DNA from 2 places in the Variovorax sp. GW823-FHT04B03 genome. Region 2 is predicted to be linked to the other one. Evidence: riboswitches for the same ligand, from Rfam matches in the RefSeq annotation. Region 2 holds a riboswitch; the other holds the start of a gene.

Region 1 (10,227 bases), on a different contig from region 2:
AGCCGCCGCTGCGGTGCGAGCGGAAGACCAGGTAGCGCGCCGAGAGAAAGTTGGCGCCCAGGCCCGCGATGCTGCCCAGCGCCACGCCGAGCGCGGCGGCCCAGCGGCCTTCCACCCAGTGCAGCGTGAGCACGTAGGTGCCGTAGTTCAGCACGGCGCCGGCCAGCATGGTCGTGAGGTAGCCCAGGTATTCGCGCCAGACCGAACGCCCCGTGGCGGCGCCGGCCGCGCTCGCCGCGAAGGTGTAGCGGCGGTTGTAGAGCCAGGTGGTGGTGGCGGCGGCCAGGAACGACACGACGCGCGCGCCGTACCACCCCAAGAGCGGTGCCAGCAGGTAGAGCACCGTCACGTCCACCACGAAGCCGATCACGCCGGCCACGGCGAACGAGAGGAACTCGCGCCCGATCTTCATCGCGCCGCCGTCAGTGCGCGCGCAGGCTCTTGCGCAAGCTCTCGCGCACGCAGGGCTGCGCCAGGTAGCGCAGCCGCTTGGCCTCCTGCCGGCCCAGCGTGACGGTGTGCATCACCACGCCGCAGACGAAGGACAGCAGCGCCGCCAGCATCGCACCGGTGGCGAGCACCGCCGTGGGCAGCCGCGGCACCAGGCCGGTGTGGGCGTAGGTCATGAACAGCGGCAGGGCCAGCGCGAGCGCAGCGATCGCGAGCACGGCCGCGACGATCGAGAAGAACTGCAGCGGCCGCTCGCTCACGAACAGCTTGCCGATGGTCTTCAGGATGCGCCAGCCGTCGCGGTAGGTCGAGAGCTTGCTGTGCGAGCCTTCGGGGCGCGTGCTGTAGGCGGTGGCTTCCTCGGCGTAGGGCATGCGCAGTTCGAGCGCGTGCACGGTCAGCTCGGTCTCGATCTCGAAGCCCTGCGACAGGGCCGGGAACGACTTGGCGTAGCGGCGCGAGAACACGCGGTAGCCCGAGAGCATGTCGGTGAGGCCGCCGCCGAAGAGCTGCGCCACGGTGCCCGTGAGCAGCCAGTTGCCGAAGCGGTGGCCGGCGCGGTAGGTGAGCGCGTCCTGGCCGTCGTCCACGCGGCTGCCGACCACCATGTCGAGGTTGCCCTCGACCAGCCGCGCGATGAGGCGCGGCGCGGCGGTGGTGTCGTAGGTGGCGTCGCCGTCGACCATCACGTAGATGTCGGCCTCGACGTCGGCGAACATGCGCCGCACCACGTTGCCCTTGCCGCGCGCGGCCACGTGCGTGACGATCGCGCCGGCCGCGCGGGCCACGGCGGCCGTGTCGTCGGTGGAGTTGTTGTCGAAGACGTGGATCTCGGCGCCCGGCAAGGCCGCGCGGAAGCCCTCGATCACCTGTGTGATGGCCAGGGCCTCGTTGAAGCAGGGAATGACGGCGGCAATGCGCGGCATGGCGGACACGGGGGCGGGTCGGTGGTCGGTCGTCATGGAGCGGTCGTCGGAAGGAGTCGGTAGGCGCGGCTGCCGTCTTGTTCGTGCAGCAGGCCATAGTACTGGTCGAAGCCGGGCCGCACGCTGAGCACTTTCACCATCTCGGGCGACATGACGACGGTGGTGAAGCCCTCGGCCGCCAGCTTGCGCGCCGTGTCGCCGGCCGACATCAGCAGGTAGTCGCGGTAGCGCCAGCGCCCCAGCGTGTCGCCCCAGATCGGGTTGGGGCCGTAGTAGATCGCCTCGTTCAGCGCGATCTGGTAGACGCGGCCGGTCACGTTGCGGCGCACGTAGTCCATCACGCCGTAGCCCGGCACGTGCTTGCGCAGGAAGGCCTCGCGCGACTCGGGCGTGAGCGAGATCATCGACACCTTGGTGGCCGTCTGGCCCACCGACACGGCGGCCAGCACGGCCAGCAGCAGCACCACGACCCAGTCGCCGACGCCGGCGCCGCTGCGCGGACCGTCGGGTGCGACCGCAGCGGGCGCTGCGCGCAGGCGGCGCACGCCCGCCGCGACCCAGCCGAACAGCACCTGCCAGCCCACGGCGGCCGTCATGGCGAGCAGCGGGAACGAGGCCATGAGGTAGCGCGGGTAGCGCGAGGTCACGACCCACACGGCCACCGAGTACAGGCAGAACCAGCCCGCCGCGCGCACGGCGGCGGAGCGCTTCCACCACACGCTGAAGGGCGCGAGGAACACCGACCAGATCAGCGCGTTGGGCATCTCGGCGTGATCGCGCACGTCGGCCACCTGCTGCACGTAGTCGGCCGGCACCCATTCGGTGAAGCCGAACACGCGCGCGCCGATCGGGTTGAAGGGGTCGCCCGTCATGATCGCGTTGCGCGCGTACCAGTAGATGCACGGGATCAGGAAGCACAGCAGCGCGGGCGCCCAGGCCCGCCACACGCGACGCTCGTGGCGCACCACGAACACCGCCACCAGCGGCAGGAAGATCAGCGCCTGGTACTTCGAGCCCGCCGCCACGCCGAGGCAGAACGCCGCCAGGCTGAGCCAGCGCGTGCCGTCACGCAGCGGTTCGGATTCGCGCCACCACCACAGCGCCACGAAGGCCGACAGCACGAACAGCGCCACGCCCATGTCGATCAGCGCGTTGGCGTAGTCGCCCATGCCCAGCCAGATGGCCGCACCGATGCAGGCGGTGAGCCGGTTGGCGTGCAGGATGCCCAGGCGGAAGATCATCAGCACCGACAGCGCGCCCGCCAGGCCGTTGAGGAAGTGCGGCAGCACGTCGTCGCCCACCTGCAGCGCGGCGGCGTACAGCAGGTTGTAGTTGTAGGGGAACCAGGGGTAGCGCAGCCAGTCGTGGATGCCCAGCGTGCCCTGCTGCGCCACGAGGCGTGCATACGGCAGGTGGTACATCAGCTCGTCGAAGGCGGCCGGCGGCGCGAGCGGCGCCACCAGCGCGGGCAGTGCGACCAGCGCCAGCGCGATGGCGGCGATGCGTTCGAAGCGGGTCCACGGCGGCGTGGCGGGCGCGGCCGCGCGCAGCGCGCGCACCTCGGCACGCCAGCCGCGCCACTGCCACGCAGCGGCCACGACGCCCGCGCCGATCAGGCCGAGCGTGGCCTCGCGGCGGAAGAGCCCGAAGATGGCCAGCGCCTGGAAGGCACAGATGTAAAGGCCGACGCCGAGTGCGGCCGACATGGCCGCTTCGAGCCAGGCGTCGCGGCGCGACGGGGGGCGCAGGCGCGCGAGCACCGCGCGGCCGGCACCCCAGCAGGCAATCACGAAGATCGCGAACTGGGCGTAGTGCGCGGCGGCAAAGATCAGCTTCTGAATATCAACTCCCGTGGCCGGTCACGCCGGTCGCGCCGACCGGCCGGCAGGTTCAAAGGTTCGGCGCCAGCAGGCGCTCGAGCTCCGCTTCGCTCGTGCGGCGCCGCGCGGCCTGGTCCTGCAACTGGTCGTGCCCGATCTTGCCGACGTTGAAGTACGTCGCATCGGGGTGCCCGAGGTAGAAGCCGCTCACGCTGGCGGCGGGCATCATAGCGAGGCTCTCCGTCAGGGTCATGCCAATGTCCGCGCAGTTCAGAAGGTCGAACATCGGGCCCTTCACGCTGTGGTCGGGGCAGGCCGGGTAGCCGGGCGCGGGGCGGATGCCGCGGTACTTCTCGGCAATCATGTCGTCGTTGCTCAGGCCCTCGTGGGGCGCGTAGCCCCACAGGTCGGTGCGCACGCGGTGGTGCATGGCTTCGGCAAAAGCCTCGGCCAGCCGGTCGGCCAGGGCCTTGAGCATGATGGCCGAGTAGTCGTCGAGGTCGTCGATGAAGAACTTCTCTTTCTTCTCGACGCCCAGGCCGGCCGTGACGGCGAACACGCCGACGTAGTCCTTCACGCCGCTGTCCTTGGGGGCGACGAAGTCGGCCAGGCAGCGGCTGGGGCGCATCACGCCGTCGATCATCTGCTTCTCGGTCTGCTGGCGCATGCCGTACCAGGTGAGCGCGACTTCGCTGCGCGTCTCGTCGGTGTACAGCTCAATGTCGTCGTCGTTCACGGTGTTGGCGGGCCAGAAGCCGACCACGCCGCTGGCGCTGAGCCAGCGCCCTTCGATCAGGCGCTTGAGCATGCGCTGGCCGTCGGCGTACACGCGCACGGCCTCGGTGCCGACGATCTCGTCCTTCAGGATGGCGGGGAACGGGCCGGCCAGGTCCCAGGTCTGGAAGAACGGGCCCCAGTCGATGTACTTGGCCAGCTCGGTGAGGTCGAAGTTCTTGAACACGCGCCGGCCGATGAACTTGGGCACGGTGGGCACGAAGTTCGCGAAGTCGACGGGCGTCTTGTTGGCGCGCGCCTTGGCCAGCGGCCACATCGGCACCTGCTTCTTGTTGGCGTGCTGCGTGCGCACCTTCTCGTAGTCGGCGTTGATCTCGTCGATGTACGCGGTGGCCTGGTCCGAGAGCAGGCTCTGCGCCACGCTCACGCTGCGCGAGGCGTCGGGCACGTAGACCACGGGGCCCTCGTAGTGCGGCGCGATCTTCACGGCGGTGTGCACGCGGCTGGTGGTGGCGCCGCCGATGAGCAGCGGGATCTTCTTGATGCGGAAGTGGTCGTCCTTCTGCATCTCGCCGGCCACGTACTGCATCTCTTCGAGGCTGGGCGTGATGAGGCCCGACAGGCCCACGATGTCCGCGCCCTCGACCTTGGCCTTCGCCAGAATTTCGTGGCACGGGACCATCACGCCCATGTTCACCACTTCGAAGTTGTTGCACTGGAGCACGACGGTGACGATGTTCTTGCCGATGTCGTGCACGTCGCCCTTCACGGTGGCGATGATGATCTTGCCCTTGGTGCGCACGTCGCGGCCCGCGGCCTCGTCCTGGCGCTTTTCTTCCTCGATGTACGGAATGAGGTGGGCCACGGCCGACTTCATCACGCGCGCCGACTTCACCACCTGCGGCAGGAACATCTTGCCCTGGCCGAACAGGTCGCCCACGATGTTCATGCCGTCCATGAGCGGGCCTTCGATCACGTGCAGCGGACGCCCGCCCTTGGCGAGGATCTGCTGGTAGGCCTCTTCGGTGTCTTCGACGATGAAGTCGGTGATGCCGTGCACCATCGCGTGCGACAGGCGCTGGTTGACGTGCACCGGGTGCTCGGGCGTGCCACGCCATTCGAGCTTCTTGCTGTCGTCCTTGGCGCCGCTCTTGGCGGTCTCGGCCACCTCGACCAGGCGCTCGCCCGCGTCGGGGCGGCGGTTGAGCACCACGTCTTCCACGCGCTCGCGCAGCGTGGGTTCGAGGTCGTCGTACACGCCGACCATGCCGGCGTTGACGATGCCCATGTCCATGCCCGCCTGGATGGCGTGGTACAGGAACACGGTGTGGATGGCCTCGCGCACCGGGTCGTTGCCGCGGAAGCTGAAGCTCACGTTGCTCACGCCGCCCGACACCTTGGCGCCGGGCAGGTTCTCTTTGATCCAGCGCACGGCGTTGATGAAGTCGACCGCGTAGTTGTCGTGCTCCTCGATGCCGGTGGCGATGGCGAAGATGTTCGGGTCGAAGATGATGTCTTCGGGCGGAAAGCCCACTTCATCGACCAGCACGCGGTAGGCGCGCTCGCAGATCTCGATCTTGCGTGCGTAGGTGTCGGCCTGGCCCTTCTCGTCGAAGGCCATGACCACGGCGGCGGCGCCGTAGCGCTTGACCAGCTTGGCCTCGTGCTTGAACTTGTCGACGCCCTCCTTCATGGAGATCGAGTTGACGATGCCCTTGCCCTGGATGCAGCGCAGGCCGGCCTCGATGACCTCCCACTTGGAGCTGTCGACCATCACCGGCACGCGCGCGATGTCGGGCTCGCTGGCGATGAGGTTCAGGAAACGCACCATGGCGGCCTTGCTGTCGAGCATGGCCTCGTCCATGTTGATGTCGATCACCTGCGCGCCGTTCTCCACCTGCTGGCGCGCGACGGCCAGGGCGTCCTCGAACTGGCCGTTGAGGATCATGCGCGCGAAGGCCTTGGAGCCGGTGACGTTGGTGCGCTCGCCGATGTTGACGAACAGCGAGCCTTCGCCGATGGCGACCGGCTCGAGGCCGGACAGCTTCATGGGAGGGGGAGCGACGGGAGCGGAAACGGATGCGGGAATCTGGGACATGGCCTCACCTGCGGAAGAGTCGGACAGGCGAGCGTCGTTGTCGCCCCAAGCCTGACGATTCGCCTCTGTGGCGAACCGCTGCAACGCTCCTTGGGAAGTCGCGCATTTTAGGTCGATTCGATTGCGCCCTGGGAAAACCCCAGTTTTCATTCCTGCACGTGTCAACAGAATGCGCCCACCGTTTCTGAACGAACGTTCGTGTTTTTAACCAAACGTAAGGGAGTTCGCCGATGGCCAGGAAGTGGAATGTCCGGTTGCAGCATGCAGCCACCCCGATGCGCGCCGTGGCCTTGAGCTGCGGCCTCCTGGCCGCCGCGGCCCTCGCGGTTCACGCGCCACCAGCGCGTGCCGCCGCCGGCGACAGCGCCACGCGCGTCGAGGCCCGCGTCACCTCCGACACGGCGAAGACCAAATACCCGATCGTGCTGGTCCACGGCCTGCTGGGCTTCGACAACCTGCTGGGCGTCGACTACTTCTACGACATCCCCGGCAGGCTGGCCGCCGCGGGCGCCAAGGTGTACGTGGCGCAGGTGTCGGGCACCAACACCTCCGAGATCCGCGGCGAGCAGCTGCTGCAGGAGCTCAAGACCATCCGCGCGCTGGAGCAGAACCCGACGCTCAAGTTCAACCTCATCGGCCATTCGCAGGGCTCGCCCACGGTGCGCTACGTGGCGGCGGTGGCACCCGACATGGTGGCCTCGGTCACGTCGGTGGGCGGCGCCAACGGCGGCTCGAAGGTGGCCGACCTGCTCGCCAAGCTGCCCGAAGGCGGCATCGGCCAGACCCTGGTGGTGAAGGCCGTCGGCCTGCTGACGGGGCTGATCGGCTTTCTCTCGGGCAAGGACCCGAGCCAGCTGCCCGAAGTGCCGCTGAACGCGCTGGCCTCGCTGACCACGGCAGGCGGCGCGGCCTTCGACGCCAAGTTCCCGCAGGGGCGCCCCGCGCCGGGCTCGTCGTGCGACGTGAAGAGCGGTGCGGCCGTGGCCAACGGCGTGCGCTACTACTCGTGGTCGGGCGTGTCGACCAGCTTCAACCTGTTCGACCCGAGCGACACGGCGCTGTCGACGCTGGGCAGCCTGTTCTTCTTCGGCGAGGCCAACGACGGCCTGCTCGCGGTCTGCACCACGCGCCTGGGCACCCACCTGGGCGACTACCGCCAGAACCACCTGGACGAGGTGAACCAGGCCTTCGGCAACACCTACGGCAGCCAGTTCCCGTACTACGAGAAGAAGCCGCCGGAGCTGTTCAGGGAGCAGGCCGCGCGACTCAAGAGCGCGGGGCTCTGAGGACGCTGCGCATGCGCGGTGTGGCCTTGACCATCGGCGCCGTCGCGCTGGTGGCCGCGGGGACCGGCTGGCTGGCGCTCGGCCCCGGGGCGGTCGATGCGCCGCAGGCCGCCGCGCCCCGCGCCACGGCGGCGGTCGCGGTGCCCGGCGCGCCCCCCCCGGTGCCGCAAGCTGCGGCGGCCCCCGACGCCCTGCTCACCAGCGACCTCATCACCCTCTTCGACCAGGTGCTTGCCGAAGCGCAGGCCGACAGCAAGGCCACGCTGATGGCCCGCGCGCCCGCCCTGCTCGCCCAGCGCCTGCGCGAAGACTGGCGCGTGCGCGCGCTGGGCCTGCTCGAGCGCTACGTCGACATGCAGGAAGCCCTGCGCGCCCTGCAGCCGCCCGCGCCCGGCGACCCGGCCTTTTTGCGCCGCAGCCTGGAGGCGCGCGAGGCGGTGCGCCGTCAGTTCTTCGCGCCCGAGGAAATCGAAGGCCTGTTCGGCGACCAGATCCGGCAGGACCGGTTCATGGCCGAGAAGATGGAGTTGCTGTCCAACCCCGACCTCACGCCCGAGCAGCGCGCCGCGGCGCTGGCCCAAAGCGAGCAGGCCTGGCTGTCGCCGGCGCAGCGCGAGGTGCGCAAGGAGGCGGTGGCCCATCTGGACGTGATGCGCCAGACCGAGGCGCTGCAGGCGCGCGGCGCCAGCCCCCAGGAGCGCTTTGCCGCGCGCAGCGAGGCCTACGGCTACGAGGTGGCGCGCGGCCTGGCCACGCTCGACCAGGAAACCCAGGAATGGAACGCCCGGCTCGACCGCTACGCCAGCGCGCCCGAGGCCGAGCGGGCCCAGCTGCGCGAGACGCTCTTCAACGAGAACGAGCGCCTGCGCCTGAGCGGTGCCCTGGCGATGCGCTCGGCTGCCGCGTCCAAGCCGGCGAAGTGAATCGGCTAAGTAAGCGCAGGCTTACGCAGGTTGCGCTTCGCCCATGGCCGAGGCCGGCAGGCCGAACACGCGGTCGAAGGCCCAGTTGAAGACGAAGGTGTAGACCAGGAAGAACACCACCAGGCCCAGGTCCATCACCAGCGCCTGCCAGAGCGACACGCCCAGGCCCCAGGCCAGCATCGGCACCAGGAAGGCGATCAGGCCGCCCTCGAAGCCGATGGCGTGGGCGATGCGGCGCTTCAGGCTGCGCCCGCGCACCGCCTGGCGCGACTCCCAGCGCTCGAACAGGGCGTTGAAGGTCAGGTTCCAGATCACCGCGATCACCGAGGCGCCCACCGCCAGCAGGCCCGAGTGGCCAAGCCCCGCGTCCGACATCAGGGCCAGGCCGGCGCTGGCCGCCACGATGGCGATGCCCTCGTAGAGGGAGATGTAAACGATCCGACGCTGAAGGCCCTGCATGACTGTTTCTCTGTGTGTTTGACTGCGATGGAGGGACTTTATTTGCTTTTAGTTGATATAAAAAGTTAACTTATTTCAGTTTTATTGATAGATCGGGGCGCCATGGCTTTCTCCAGCGACAACGTCGAGGTCTTCCTGGCCGTGATCGACCACGGCTCGTTCTCGGCCGCCGCGCGGGCGCTGCGCAAGGTGCCGTCGGCCGTGAGCATGGCCATCGCCAACCTGGAGGCCGAGCTGGCGCTGCCGCTGTTCGACCGCAGCGGCCGCGAGCCCCAGCCCACGTCGGCTGCGCGCTCGCTCGAACCGCAGGCGCGGCTGCTCGCGGCCCAGTTGCGGCAGTTGCAGGTGCAGGCGCTGGCGCTCACGCAGGGGCTGGAAGACCGGCTCACGTTGGCCATCGCGCCCGAACTGCTGGCGGCGCCATGGAGCGGGCCGCTCGCCGCGCTGGCCGACGACTACCCTCTGCTGCAGGTCGAGGTGCTGGCCGCGCCGCAGGCCGATGCGCTGGCGCTGCTGCACAGCGGCCGGGCGCAGCTGGCGCTGGTGTTCGAGCGCCCCAGCCTCGACGGCCGCGAGGGCTTCCAGGAGGTGGGCAGCGACACCATGGTGGCCGTGATGGCGCCCGAGCACCCGGTGCTGCGCGCGGCGGCCGGCGGGCGCCTGCGCGAGGAGCACCTGACGAACACGCGCCAGATCGTGGTCGCGGGGCGCGACCTGGCCACCAGCGACCCGCGCTTCGTGTTCGCCCGGCATGTCTGGCGCACCGACAACGCGCTGGCCGCGCTGAGCCTGATCACCGCCGGGCTGGGCTGGGGCTGGCTGCCGCGCAACTTCGCGCGGCCGCACGTGGCGGCGGGCGCGCTGGTCGAGATCCCGTTCGAGAACCTCAGCAACGGGCTGGACCTGTGGGTGGACGTGGTGTGGTCGCGCGAACGGCCGCTGGGCCTGGGCGCGCAGCGCTTCGTGGCGCTGATCGCACGCGACCGGCAGGCGGCGGCCGGCATCGGGACGCCGGCCGTGTGAGCCGGGTCAATTCTTTCCGTGGCCGTGGCCGTGCCCGCCTCCACCGCCGTGCCCACCGCCCCCGCCGTGCGGACGCCCTCCTCCACCCCCGCCGCCCCCACCGGGCCGGCCGCCGCCCGGATGCGGATGCGACACGCCCGGTGGCGGCCCGGGCCGGAAGCCCGGCTGCGGTCGCGGCGGGCGGAACCCGGGGTCGACGGGCGGCCGGATGCCCGGCCCGTGCGGGGGACGAACCCCGGGCCCATGAGGCGGACGGACCCCAGGTCCGTGGGGCGGACGCACGCCAGGCCCCGGCCAGGGCCGCGGCTGCCAGCCCGGGTGCACGGGCGGCGGCGGACGCCAACCCGCGATCGGCGGCGGCGGGGGCCGGTGGCCCCACCAGCGCCGGTCGCCGTACCAGGGGCGGTCGCGGTAGTAGTCGGCCCAGTAGCTGCCGATCACGAAGCTCACGATCGGCACGCCGATGACCGCGCCGTAGGTGGCCAGCGGCACGCGCTGCTGCTGGTA
Region 2 (10,227 bases):
TGGGCGCCCTGCAGGTCTTCCTTGTAGTCGATCTCGGCGCCGAGCAAGTACTGGTAGCTCATGGCGTCGATCAGCAGCGACACACCGTTCTTGGTCATGGTGGTGTCGTCTTCGTTGGTGATCTCGTCGAAGGTGAAACCGTACTGGAAGCCCGAGCACCCGCCGCCCTGCACGAACACGCGCAACTTCAGGTCGGGATTGCCCTCTTCGGCGATCAGGTCGGCGACCTTGGCGGCCGCGCTGTCGGTGAAGACGATCGGCTCGGGCATCTGGGTCTGGATGTTTTCGGCAACAGCGCTCATGGGGTGAAACTCCTTGGGGGGCCGCTTGGGCGGCCAATGGGACGGATGCTACTGCAATGCCGCATTTTCGGCAGGCCGACTGTGGCGAGCACCCATCGCAAGTGGGGTCGGGCGCCGCATCCACCAGGGGCACCCGGGGGACGCGGCCACGAAAAAGCCGCCCGAGGGCGGCTTCTTGTCTCGCAACGAGCAGGGGATCAGCGCTTGCTGAACTGCTTGCGGCGACGGGCGGAGTGCAGACCGACCTTCTTACGCTCGACTTCACGTGCGTCGCGCGTCACGAAGCCGGCTTGGCTCAGGACGGGCTTCAGCGAAGCGTCGTAGTCGATCAGGGCACGGGTGATGCCGTGGCGCGTGGCGCCGGCTTGACCCGATTCGCCGCCGCCGTTCACGTTGACCATCACGTCGAAAGCTTCGAGGTTGTTGGTCAGCGCCAGGGGCTGCTTGGCGATCATGATCGAGGTTTCACGGCCGAAGAACGCTTGGATGTCCTTGCCGTTGACCGTGATCTTGCCGGTGCCTTTTTTCAGAAACACGCGGGCGACGCTGGATTTGCGACGGCCGGTGCCATTGTTCCATTCACCAATCATTCTCAAGGCTCCTTACAGTTCCAGCACTTTGGGCTGTTGGGCGGTATGCGGGTGCTCGGCACCACCGTACACCTTGAGTTTCTTGATCATCGCGTAACCAAGCGGGCCCTTGGGCAGCATGCCCTTGACAGCCTTTTCCAGGGCGCGGCCCGGGTGCTTGTTCTGCATGTCGCGGAAGTTCGTCGCCGTGATACCGCCCGGGTAGCCCGAGTGACGGTAGTACACCTTGTCGATCGACTTGGCGCCGGTGACGCGCAGTTGCGCGGCGTTGATGATGACGATGTAGTCACCGGTATCGACGTGAGGCGTGTAAATGGCCTTGTGTTTGCCGCGCAAACGGAGAGCAACTTCGCTGGCTACTCGTCCGAGGACCTTGTCGGTCGCGTCAATCACAAACCACTCGTGCGTCACGTCAGCGGGCTTGGCGCTGAACGTTTTGGTCATGAGTTTTTCTCTTGAAAGAGGGTTTGGCGAGCCCTTTTCCACGGTCGGCGTTCCTCTGATGGGAATCTCTTAGGTGGGTTTTCACGCCTTTCGCCCAATGAAAGGGCAGCTGGCATGCCTTCGCCGCGGGGCTACAAAAACGCTGCGAAGCCCGCGATTATATGAAGAAATGGCCAAACGGCCAATTTTCGGGCTTCCGGCGGCCTCAGCGCTGGATGCGGACCAGCTCCAGGCTCTCGTTGGCCCCCGAGGAGACCCCGCGCTGGTATTCGCCCTCGAAACGGACGACCCGGCCCAGCTCGGGGCTGTACCAGGCGGCGCCCCGAAAGCGCGTGCTGGCGCCGGTCAGCGGCAAGCTGGTGGTGCTGGAGGCGAAGATCCAGCCCTCGTAGCCGATGCGCATCACGTTCAACTCCACCCCGTCCACACGCATCGTCTGCTCGCCGCCCACCGAGGCGGTGAGTTCATGCCGCAGCCGGTCGCCGGTGGTCGTCACGTAGTCGAGCTGCCAGCGCATGCCGGGCTGGATGTCGTCCTTGCGCAATGCCCAGCCGCCCGGCGGCGACGCGGTGTCGAACAGGCCGCCGGCCGGCGACGTGATGGAGACCACCTGCCCGTTGGTCTTCTCGATCCGGCTGCCGGCATTGAACGACACCTCGTCGCCGCTGACCCGGTCCACCCGGTAGATCACCGGCGCCCGGTTGCCCGTCAGCCGGTCCGTGCGCACGTACTCGAGCGCGTCGCCGGCGCGCAGCGGCTCGGTCAGCGGGATGCCCGCCCCACCGGCGTCGGCCACCCGTCGGGCGGCAGCGCCCGCAGGCTCCCGGGCCCGTGCCGCCAGTTGCGCCTGGGCGCGGGCTGGCAGTTCCGCCAGGAACTCGGCCGGCATGGCGAAATTCAGGTTGCCGCCGTCGCGGGCGGCGAAGGTGGTGATGCCCAGCAGGCGGCCGTCGCTGTCGAACAGCCCGCCGCCGCTCGACCCGGGCGCGATCGCCGCCGTGGTCTGCAGCAGCCGCGCCTCCCCGTCGCCGCCGCGCAGGCCCGACAACAGGCCTTCGCTGAGCGTGTTTTCCAACCCGCGCGGGTTGCCGATGGCGTACACGCGCTGCCCCACCCGCGCGGTGCCAGCAGGCGCCAGCGCCACCGGCGGCGCCGTGAAGTTGGCGACCTTGATCTGGCACAGGTCGCGCCCCGGGTCCGGGTATTCGAGCGTGGCGCCGTAGGTGACGTTGTCGCGCTTGACCACGAAATTGCTGGCCTTGGCGAGCACGTGGCAGTTGGTGACGAGCCGGCCGGGTGCGATCACCACGGCGCTGCCGGCGCGCAGCGGACGCTCCTGCGCGTCGAAGGTGCGCACGGCCCAGACGCTGCCGGTCAGCTTGGCGAACAGGGCGTCGGGCTCCAGCGCGGCGGCCGGGCCAGCGGCCAGCAGGGCGCCCGCGGCGCACAGCCACGGCGCGGCGTTCTTCCACATCGGCTTCACGGCTTGGCGGGCAGCAGGCCGCGCAGATCGTCCATCGAGACGCGGGCGTCGGGCGCGGCGGACGGTGCTGCGGGCGCGGGGCGCGCCGGAGCGGGCGGCGCAACCGCCACGGGAGGCGGCGGTGGCGCGACCACGGCCGGCGCGGGCGCAGGCGCAGGCACTGCTGTGGCCGTCTTCGGCGCCGGTGCGGCCGCCATCTCGGTCGTGCCGATCTTCATGCCGGTCGTCGCCTCGTCGCCGGTCTGCGCGCTGCGGTCGAAGCTGCGCACCTCGCCGAAGATCAGCTGGATCCAGCTCGGGTAGTTGAAGCCCGCGCCGGTGCCGGTGTCGATCGCCACGCCGACCAGGCCGCCGATCATCACGTTGCCGACCAGGCCCACGTTGACGCGCGAAATCGCCTGGCCGCGGGCCGGCGGCAGGCCGGACTGGGTGCATTCGATGTTCAGGTTCTCGCCCGAGCGCCGCACCGGCAGGGTCAGGCCCGAGCGCACCACCGCATCATTGCGGTCGTTCGAGACCCGGCAGCGGGCGCCGTCGACCACCTTGCCCTCGGGCGACAGGGTCTCGACCTTCACGTTCTGCGTGGTGCCGTGGGTCACGGAGGCGCAGCCCGTCAAAATAGACAAAACACCCGCGCCGACGCACAGGCCCCAAAATCGCCATCCGGCTCCTCGCATTGCTGCCCCTCGTTGTGTTTTGTAAATCAATGTAGCGCCGCGCGAGTCTAGCGCTCCCCTTTCCACTTTTTCAGGCCTCATTCCATGTTCAGTTACCGCCACGCGTTCCATGCCGGCAACCACGCCGACGTGCTCAAGCACACGGTCCTGATTGCCACCCTCGACCACCTGCTTGAAAAAGACGCCGCGCTGACCGTCGTCGACACCCACGCCGGCGCCGGCCTGTACCGGCTCGACGGCGACTACGCCGGCACCAGCGGCGAAGCGGCCGACGGCGTGCTGCGCTTCTTCGCCGAACCGGAAAAAGCCCCCGCCACACCCGCCCCCGCCGCCAAGTCGACGGGCAAGAAGCCCGCAGCCCCCGCCGAGGACAAGCCGGTCGCCGAAGCCATCGCCCGCTACCTGAGCGTGATCCACGACTTCAACCCCAAGGGCGGCGCGCGCGTCTACCCCGGCTCGCCGTTCATCGTGCAGCACCTGCTGCGTGACCACGACAAGCTCAAGCTGTTCGAGCTGCACCCGACCGACGCCCGCACGCTGGACGCCAACATCGCCCAGCTCGAGGCCGGCCGCCGCATCGCCGTGCTGCGCGACGACGGCTTCGGCAGCGCCACCAAGTTCCTGCCGCCGCCCTCGCGCCGCGCGCTGGTGCTGATGGACCCGAGCTACGAAATGAAGACCGACTACGGCCGCGTGCTCGACTTCGCGGCCGAGGCGCTCAAGCGCTTCGCCACGGGCACCTACGCCGTCTGGTACCCGATCATTCCGCGCCCCGAGGCGCACGATCTGCCGCGCCGCCTGAAGACGATGGCGACCAAGGCCGGCAAGCCGTGGCTGCACGCCACGCTGACGGTCAAGTCGAGCAAGATCACGAAGGACGCCGCCTCGGGCGAAACGCAGCGCCCGGGCCTGCCGGCCAGCGGGATGTTTTTGATCAACCCGCCCTACACGCTGAAGGCGCAACTGGCCGAGGCACTGCCCCAGCTGGCCGAGCGCCTGGCCCAGGACCGCAACGCCGCCTACTCGCTCGAGAGCGGCGGCTGAGGCAGGCCGCTCAGCGGCGCTTGCGCGGCGGCACGATCACCCGCTTGCGCGCGGGTGCCGGCGCGCGCACGCGCGAGGTCGGCGCCTCCGGCAACAGCGCGGGCTGCAGATCTTCCGCCGCCACGGCCTGGCCGCCGCAGCGCATGCCCTCGCGGTCGATGACCGACAGCGCCACCTGCTTGATGCCCATGCTCGTGAGACCGATGCGGTCGGCCGCGGCGCGGCTCAGGTCGATGATGCGGCCCGGCGTGAAGGGCCCGCGGTCGTTGACGCGCACCAGCACCTCGCTGCCGTTGACCAGGCTGCGCACGCACACGCGCGTGTTGAAGGGCAGCGTCTTGTGGGCCGCCGTCATGGCACCCATGTCGAAGCGCTCGCCGTTGGCGGTCTTGCGCTGGTGGAACTGGATGCCGTACCACGAGGCGCCGCCGCGCTCGAAGATCTCGCGCGGCTCATCGCCGGGTACGCCGTCGTCCAGCGATTCGCCGGTGCCCGACACCGCGAGGTCGTAGCGCACCGACGGCACGGCCGAGCGCGGGGCGGCACCGGGCGGCACGGCCAGGCCGCGTCCCAGCGGCTGCAGCCGCTTGCCGGACGCCGCCGGCGCGGCGGCGGTGTCCGCGTCTTTCTCCTGCGTGGCAGGCGGCATGGTGCACCCTGCGAGCACGCAGGAGACCGCGACGGCGACCGCGCGCAGCCCTCTCAATCCAGGCGCTCCAGGATCGCCAGCGTGGCCGCCGACTGGTTCATCGTGTAGAAGTGGATCGCGGGTGCGCCGCCCGCTTGCAGGCGCGCGCACAGGTCGGTCACCACGTCCAGGCCGAAGGCCTTGATGGAGGCCGTGTCGTCGCCGAAGCCCTGCAGGCGCAGGCGGATCCAGCGCGGAATCTCGGCGCCGCAGGCGTCCGAGAAACGCATGAGCTGCGTCGAGCTCGTGATGGGCATGATGCCCGGCACGATCGGCGTGTCGAGCCCCAGCTTGCGCGCGTCGTCGACGAAGCGGAAGTAGGCCTCGGGGCTGAAGAAATACTGCGTGATGGCCGAGTCGGCGCCGGCCTTCATCTTGGTCGCGAAGGCCTGCAGGTCGGCTTCGGGCGAGCGCGCCTGCGGATGCACTTCGGGGTAGCAGGCCACCTCGATGTGGAAGTCGCGGCCGGTCTCCTCGCGGATGAAGGCGACGAGGTCGCTCGCGTACTGGAACTCGCCGCCGATGCCGTAGCCGCTGGGCAGGTCGCCGCGCAGCGCGACGAGGCGCTTCACGCCCATGGCCTTCAGCTCGGCCAGCTGCTCGCGCACCGTGGCGCGCGTGGCGCCGATGCACGAGAAGTGGCTGGCGGCGTCCACGCCCTCGGCCAGGATCTCCTGCACCGCACCGAAGGTGCCCTGGTGCGTGGAGCCGCCCGCGCCGTAGGTGACGGAGCAGAACTGCGGCTTGCGCGCATACAGCTGCTGGCGCACGGCGCGCAGCTTGACCGCGCCTTCGGGCGTCTTGGTCGGGAAGAATTCGAAACTCAGCGGAAGGCGCACCTGCGTCTCCTTAGGAACCGTCGCCCGCCTTGGCAGCAGCACGAACGGCGTGAATGAAAAACTCGCGGTTGCCGTCGCCCCCGGCGATCGGGCTGTCGAACCAGCGCAGCACCTTCAGCTCGAGCGCCGCGCAGGCGTCGTGCAGGCGCTTCTCGACCACAGGGTACATCGCCTCGTCGCGCACGATGCCGCCCTTGCCGACCTGGCCGGGCTGCAGCTCGAACTGCGGCTTGACCAGCATCAGCAACTGGCCGTCGTCGGCCAGGAACTGCACCACGGCCGGCAGCACCAGCGTGAGCGAGATGAACGACAGGTCGCCGACGATGAGGTCGAAGCGCGGCTCGGCCGGGGCTTCGACAACTTCGAGCGCCTCACCAACCTCGTCGTCCTCGCCATCGTCCACCTGCAGATCGGCCGGCGACAACGCCCGCGCATTGACGCCTTCGATGGCGACCACGCGTTCGTCCTCGCGCATGCGCGCATGCAGCTGCCCATGGCCCACGTCGACGCCCACCACCTTGGCGGCGCCGTGCTGCAGCAGGCAATCGGTGAAGCCGCCGGTCGACTGGCCGACGTCCAGGCAGAGCTTGCCGGTCGGGTCCACGCCGCTGGTCTTCAGCGCACCTTCGAGCTTGAGGCCGCCGCGCGACACGTAGCGTGCCTCGGCGGCGTCGGCGAGCTCGAGCTCGGCCGACTCGGGCACTTCGTCCTTGTTCTTGGCGACGTTGCGCCACGCGTCGCTCGTGCCCGCGTCACGCCAGCGCATGCCGCCGGCGATGAGCCGCACGGCTTGCGAACGCGACGCGGCCAGGCCGCGCTCTACCAACAGTTGATCGGCGCGCACGCGGATCAATAGCGGTAGGTGTCCGGCTTGTAAGGGCCGTTCTTGTCCACGCCGATGTAGGCGGCTTGCGAGTCGGTCAGCTCGGTGAGCATGGCGCCGACCTTCTTCAGGTGCAGGCGCGCGACCTTCTCGTCCAGGTGCTTGGGCAGCACGTAGACCTTGCCGGCCTGGTAGGCGTCGGGCTTGGTGAACAGCTCGATCTGGGCGATGGTCTGGTTGGCGAACGACGACGACATCACGAAGCTCGGGTGGCCCGTGCCGCAGCCCAGGTTCACGAGGCGGCCCTTGGCCAGCAGGATGATCTTCTTGCCGTCCGGGAAGGTGATGTGGTCGACCTGGGGCTTGATCTCTTCCCACTCGTACTTCTCGATCGACGCGACGTCGATCTCGTTGTCGAAGTGGCCGATGTTGCAGACGATGGCCTGGTCCTTCATGGCGGCCATGTGCTCGTGGCGGATCACGTCGCGATTGCCGGTGGTGGTCACGAAGATGTCGGCCTTGTCGGCGGCGTACTCCATGGTCACGACCTTGTAGCCTTCCATCGCGGCCTGCAGGGCGTTGATCGGGTCGATTTCAGTCACCCACACTTGCGCCGACAGTGCACGCAGCGCCTGGGCCGAGCCCTTGCCCACGTCGCCGTAGCCGGCCACGCAGGCCACCTTGCCGGCGATCATCACGTCGGTGGCGCGCTTGATGCCGTCCACCAGCGATTCGCGGCAGCCGTACAGGTTGTCGAACTTGCTCTTGGTGACCGAGTCGTTCACGTTGATGGCGCGGAACAGCAGCGTGCCCTTGGCGCTCATCTCGTTCAGGCGGTGCACGCCGGTGGTCGTCTCTTCGGTCACGCCGATGATCTCGGCCGACTTGCGGGTGTACCAGGTGTCGTCCACGGCCAGCTTGGCCTTGATGGCGGCGTAAAGAATGCGTTCTTCTTCGCTGGTCGGGTTGGCGAGCACGCCCAGGTCTTTTTCAGCGCGCTGGCCCAGGTGCATGAGCAGCGTGGCGTCGCCGCCGTCGTCCAGGATCATGTTCGGGCCTTCGCCCTTCGAGCCCTTGGGACCGAAGTCGAAGATGGCGTGGGTGTAGTCCCAGTAGTCCTTCAGCGACTCGCCCTTGATGGCGAACACCGGCGTGCCGGCGGCGGCGATGGCGGCGGCGGCGTGGTCCTGCGTCGAGAAGATGTTGCACGAGGCCCAGCGCACTTCGGCGCCCAGGGCTTGCAGCGTCTCGATCAGCACGGCCGTCTGGATGGTCATGTGCAGCGAGCCCGTGATGCGCGCGCCCTTCAGGGCCTGGCCCTTCGAGAACTCTTCACGGATGGCCATCAGGCCGGGCATCTCGGTTTCGGCGATCTTGATTTCCTTGCGGCCCCAGGCGGCAAGGGACAGGTCGGCAATCGCCTGGTCGGCGGTCGAGACGGGGGTGGGCTTGAGTACAGCGCTCATGTGAACTCCAAAACTGGTTTGAAAGATGCCACTGCGTACGGGGAAGAAAGACTCACCGCGAGAACAGCGGGTGAGCGTGGTTGCGATGTGGTCCGAGCCTCACGCCTGACGGCGCTGCAACGCTCCTCGGAGCGCCGGATTGTAGTCGCGGCCGCCCGGCCCGCCAATCGACCGGGGCATCCCACATCACGGAAAGCGCGGGCGCCCGCCAGGCCGGGCCGTGCGGCGCGGGCCACCCCGGGAAACTCCGCAGGCAAATCCGCGCTTGGAGCGCCCTGGGCCGCGCCGGCCCGGCGTATCGTGGCGGCGGGCCCCGGCCGCCCGGCCGCTGCCTGCATCCACCCGTTCGATTGTTTTCATCACCCGACACAGGAGATTCCGCACCATGGCCACTGCCAAGAAAGCCGCCGCGAAAAAAACCACCGCCAGCAGCGCCGGCGCGAAGCAGGCGGCGCCGTCCGCCGCGGACATGCTCGATCCGATGAAGAACCTCAAGGGCATGGCCGAGCGCCTGCAGAACCTGAACCTGACCGGCGGCGCCGGCAAGCTGCTCGACAGCGGCCGCAAGGACTTGCAGGCGCTGATGCAGGCCAACGAGAAGTCCTACCAGGGCCTGCAGACCGTGGTGCAGCGACAGACCGAAATGATCAAGACGGCCATCGCCGAATGGCAGACCGCCGCCAAGGCGATGCCGGGCAAGGACCCGAAGGAAAACCTCGCCAAGCTCGACGAGCTGGGCCGCCAGTCGTTCCAGCGCGCGGTCGACGACATCAAGGAACTGGCCACCCTGGCCGCCAAGTCGCAGGCCGACGCCTTCGACGTGGTGCGCCAGCGCATCCAGGCCAACGTGGACGAGGTCACGAAGCTGCTGCAGCGCAAGTAACAAGAAGCAAAGAAAGGCCCGCATGACCGCCGTCGCGCCCCGCACCGAACGGCGCACCCGCGCCAACGGCATCGAACTGGCCTGGGACAGCTTCGGCGACCCCGAGGCGCCGCCGCTGTTGCTGGTCATGGGCCTCGGCGCCCAGATGGTCGCCTGGGACGACGCGTTCTGCGCCGCCCTGGCGCAGGCCGGCGGCCACCATGTGATCCGCTTCGACAACCGCGACATCGGCCACTCGACCCACCTGCCGCACGCCGGCGTGCCCGACATCCAGGCGCTGATGCTGCAGGCCATGGCGGGGCGGCCGCTGCAGGTGCCCTACACGTTGCGCGACATGGCCGATGACTGCGCCGGCCTGCTCGACGCGCTGGGCATCGCGCGCGCCCACGTCGTGGGCGCGTCGATGGGCGGCGCCATCGGGCAGGAGATGGCCATCCACCACCCGGGCCGGATGCGCTCGCTCACCAGCATCATGTCGAGCACCGGCGACCCGGCCCTGCCGCCGCCCACGCCCGAGGCGCTGGCGGTGCTGTTCGCGCCCGCGCCGACCAGCTTCGAGGCCTACCTGCCGCACCACGCCAAGCTGTGGCGCGTGCTGCGCGGGCCCGACGCCTTTCCGCTCGACGAGGCGCGCGACGCCGGGCGCGCGCAACTGGCCTTCCTGCGCGGCCTCAACCCGGGCGGCGTGGCGCGCCAGCTGGCGGCCGTGTTCGCGTCGGGCAACCGCAAGCCGGCGCTGCGCGCGGTGCAGGTGCCCACGCTGGTGATCCACGGCGACGTCGATCCGCTGGTGCCCGTGGCCTGCGGCATCGACGTGGCCGAGGCCATTCCCGGCGCGACGCTGTTGCGCATCCCGCGCATGGGCCACGCGCTGCCGATCGCGATGTGGCCGCAGATCATCGAGGCCATCGCCGCGCACACCGCACGGGCGGCGCGGCGCGACGATCACTGAAGAAAAAAGAGACACGACAACGAACCCAGACGGAGG

What was found. A riboswitch is a leader RNA that binds a small molecule or an ion and turns the genes downstream of it on or off. The one in region 2 is predicted to bind S-adenosylhomocysteine.
Region 1: another riboswitch for S-adenosylhomocysteine. It lies ahead of metH (methionine synthase); the one in region 2 lies ahead of ahcY (adenosylhomocysteinase).

The regions. Positions count from the first base shown of each region.
Region 1 is NZ_JBXAIT010000001.1:33,320-43,546, reverse strand. It holds gene AC1RAD_RS00185 (GtrA family protein) at 1-412, opposite strand, end outside; gene AC1RAD_RS00180 (glycosyltransferase family 2 protein) at 423-1,412, opposite strand; gene AC1RAD_RS00175 (ArnT family glycosyltransferase) at 1,409-3,166, opposite strand; gene metH (methionine synthase) at 3,267-6,029, opposite strand; S-adenosyl-L-homocysteine riboswitch at 6,052-6,127, opposite strand; gene AC1RAD_RS00165 (esterase/lipase family protein) at 6,260-7,315, shown strand; gene AC1RAD_RS00160 (lipase secretion chaperone) at 7,327-8,238, shown strand; gene AC1RAD_RS00155 (PACE efflux transporter) at 8,260-8,697, opposite strand; gene AC1RAD_RS00150 (LysR family transcriptional regulator) at 8,800-9,720, shown strand; gene AC1RAD_RS00145 (SH3 domain-containing protein) at 9,727-10,227, opposite strand, start outside.
Region 2 is NZ_JBXAIT010000006.1:50,252-60,478, reverse strand. It holds gene erpA (iron-sulfur cluster insertion protein ErpA) at 1-302, opposite strand, end outside; gene rpsI (30S ribosomal protein S9) at 500-892, opposite strand; gene rplM (50S ribosomal protein L13) at 905-1,336, opposite strand; gene AC1RAD_RS24250 (S1C family serine protease) at 1,542-2,810, opposite strand; gene AC1RAD_RS24245 (hypothetical protein) at 2,816-3,418, opposite strand; gene AC1RAD_RS24240 (23S rRNA (adenine(2030)-N(6))-methyltransferase RlmJ) at 3,581-4,540, shown strand; gene AC1RAD_RS24235 (septal ring lytic transglycosylase RlpA family protein) at 4,551-5,189, opposite strand; gene metF (methylenetetrahydrofolate reductase [NAD(P)H]) at 5,243-6,067, opposite strand; gene AC1RAD_RS24225 (TlyA family RNA methyltransferase) at 6,078-6,911, opposite strand; gene ahcY (adenosylhomocysteinase) at 6,917-8,356, opposite strand; S-adenosyl-L-homocysteine riboswitch at 8,422-8,490, opposite strand; gene phaP (TIGR01841 family phasin) at 8,742-9,239, shown strand; gene AC1RAD_RS24210 (alpha/beta fold hydrolase) at 9,262-10,191, shown strand.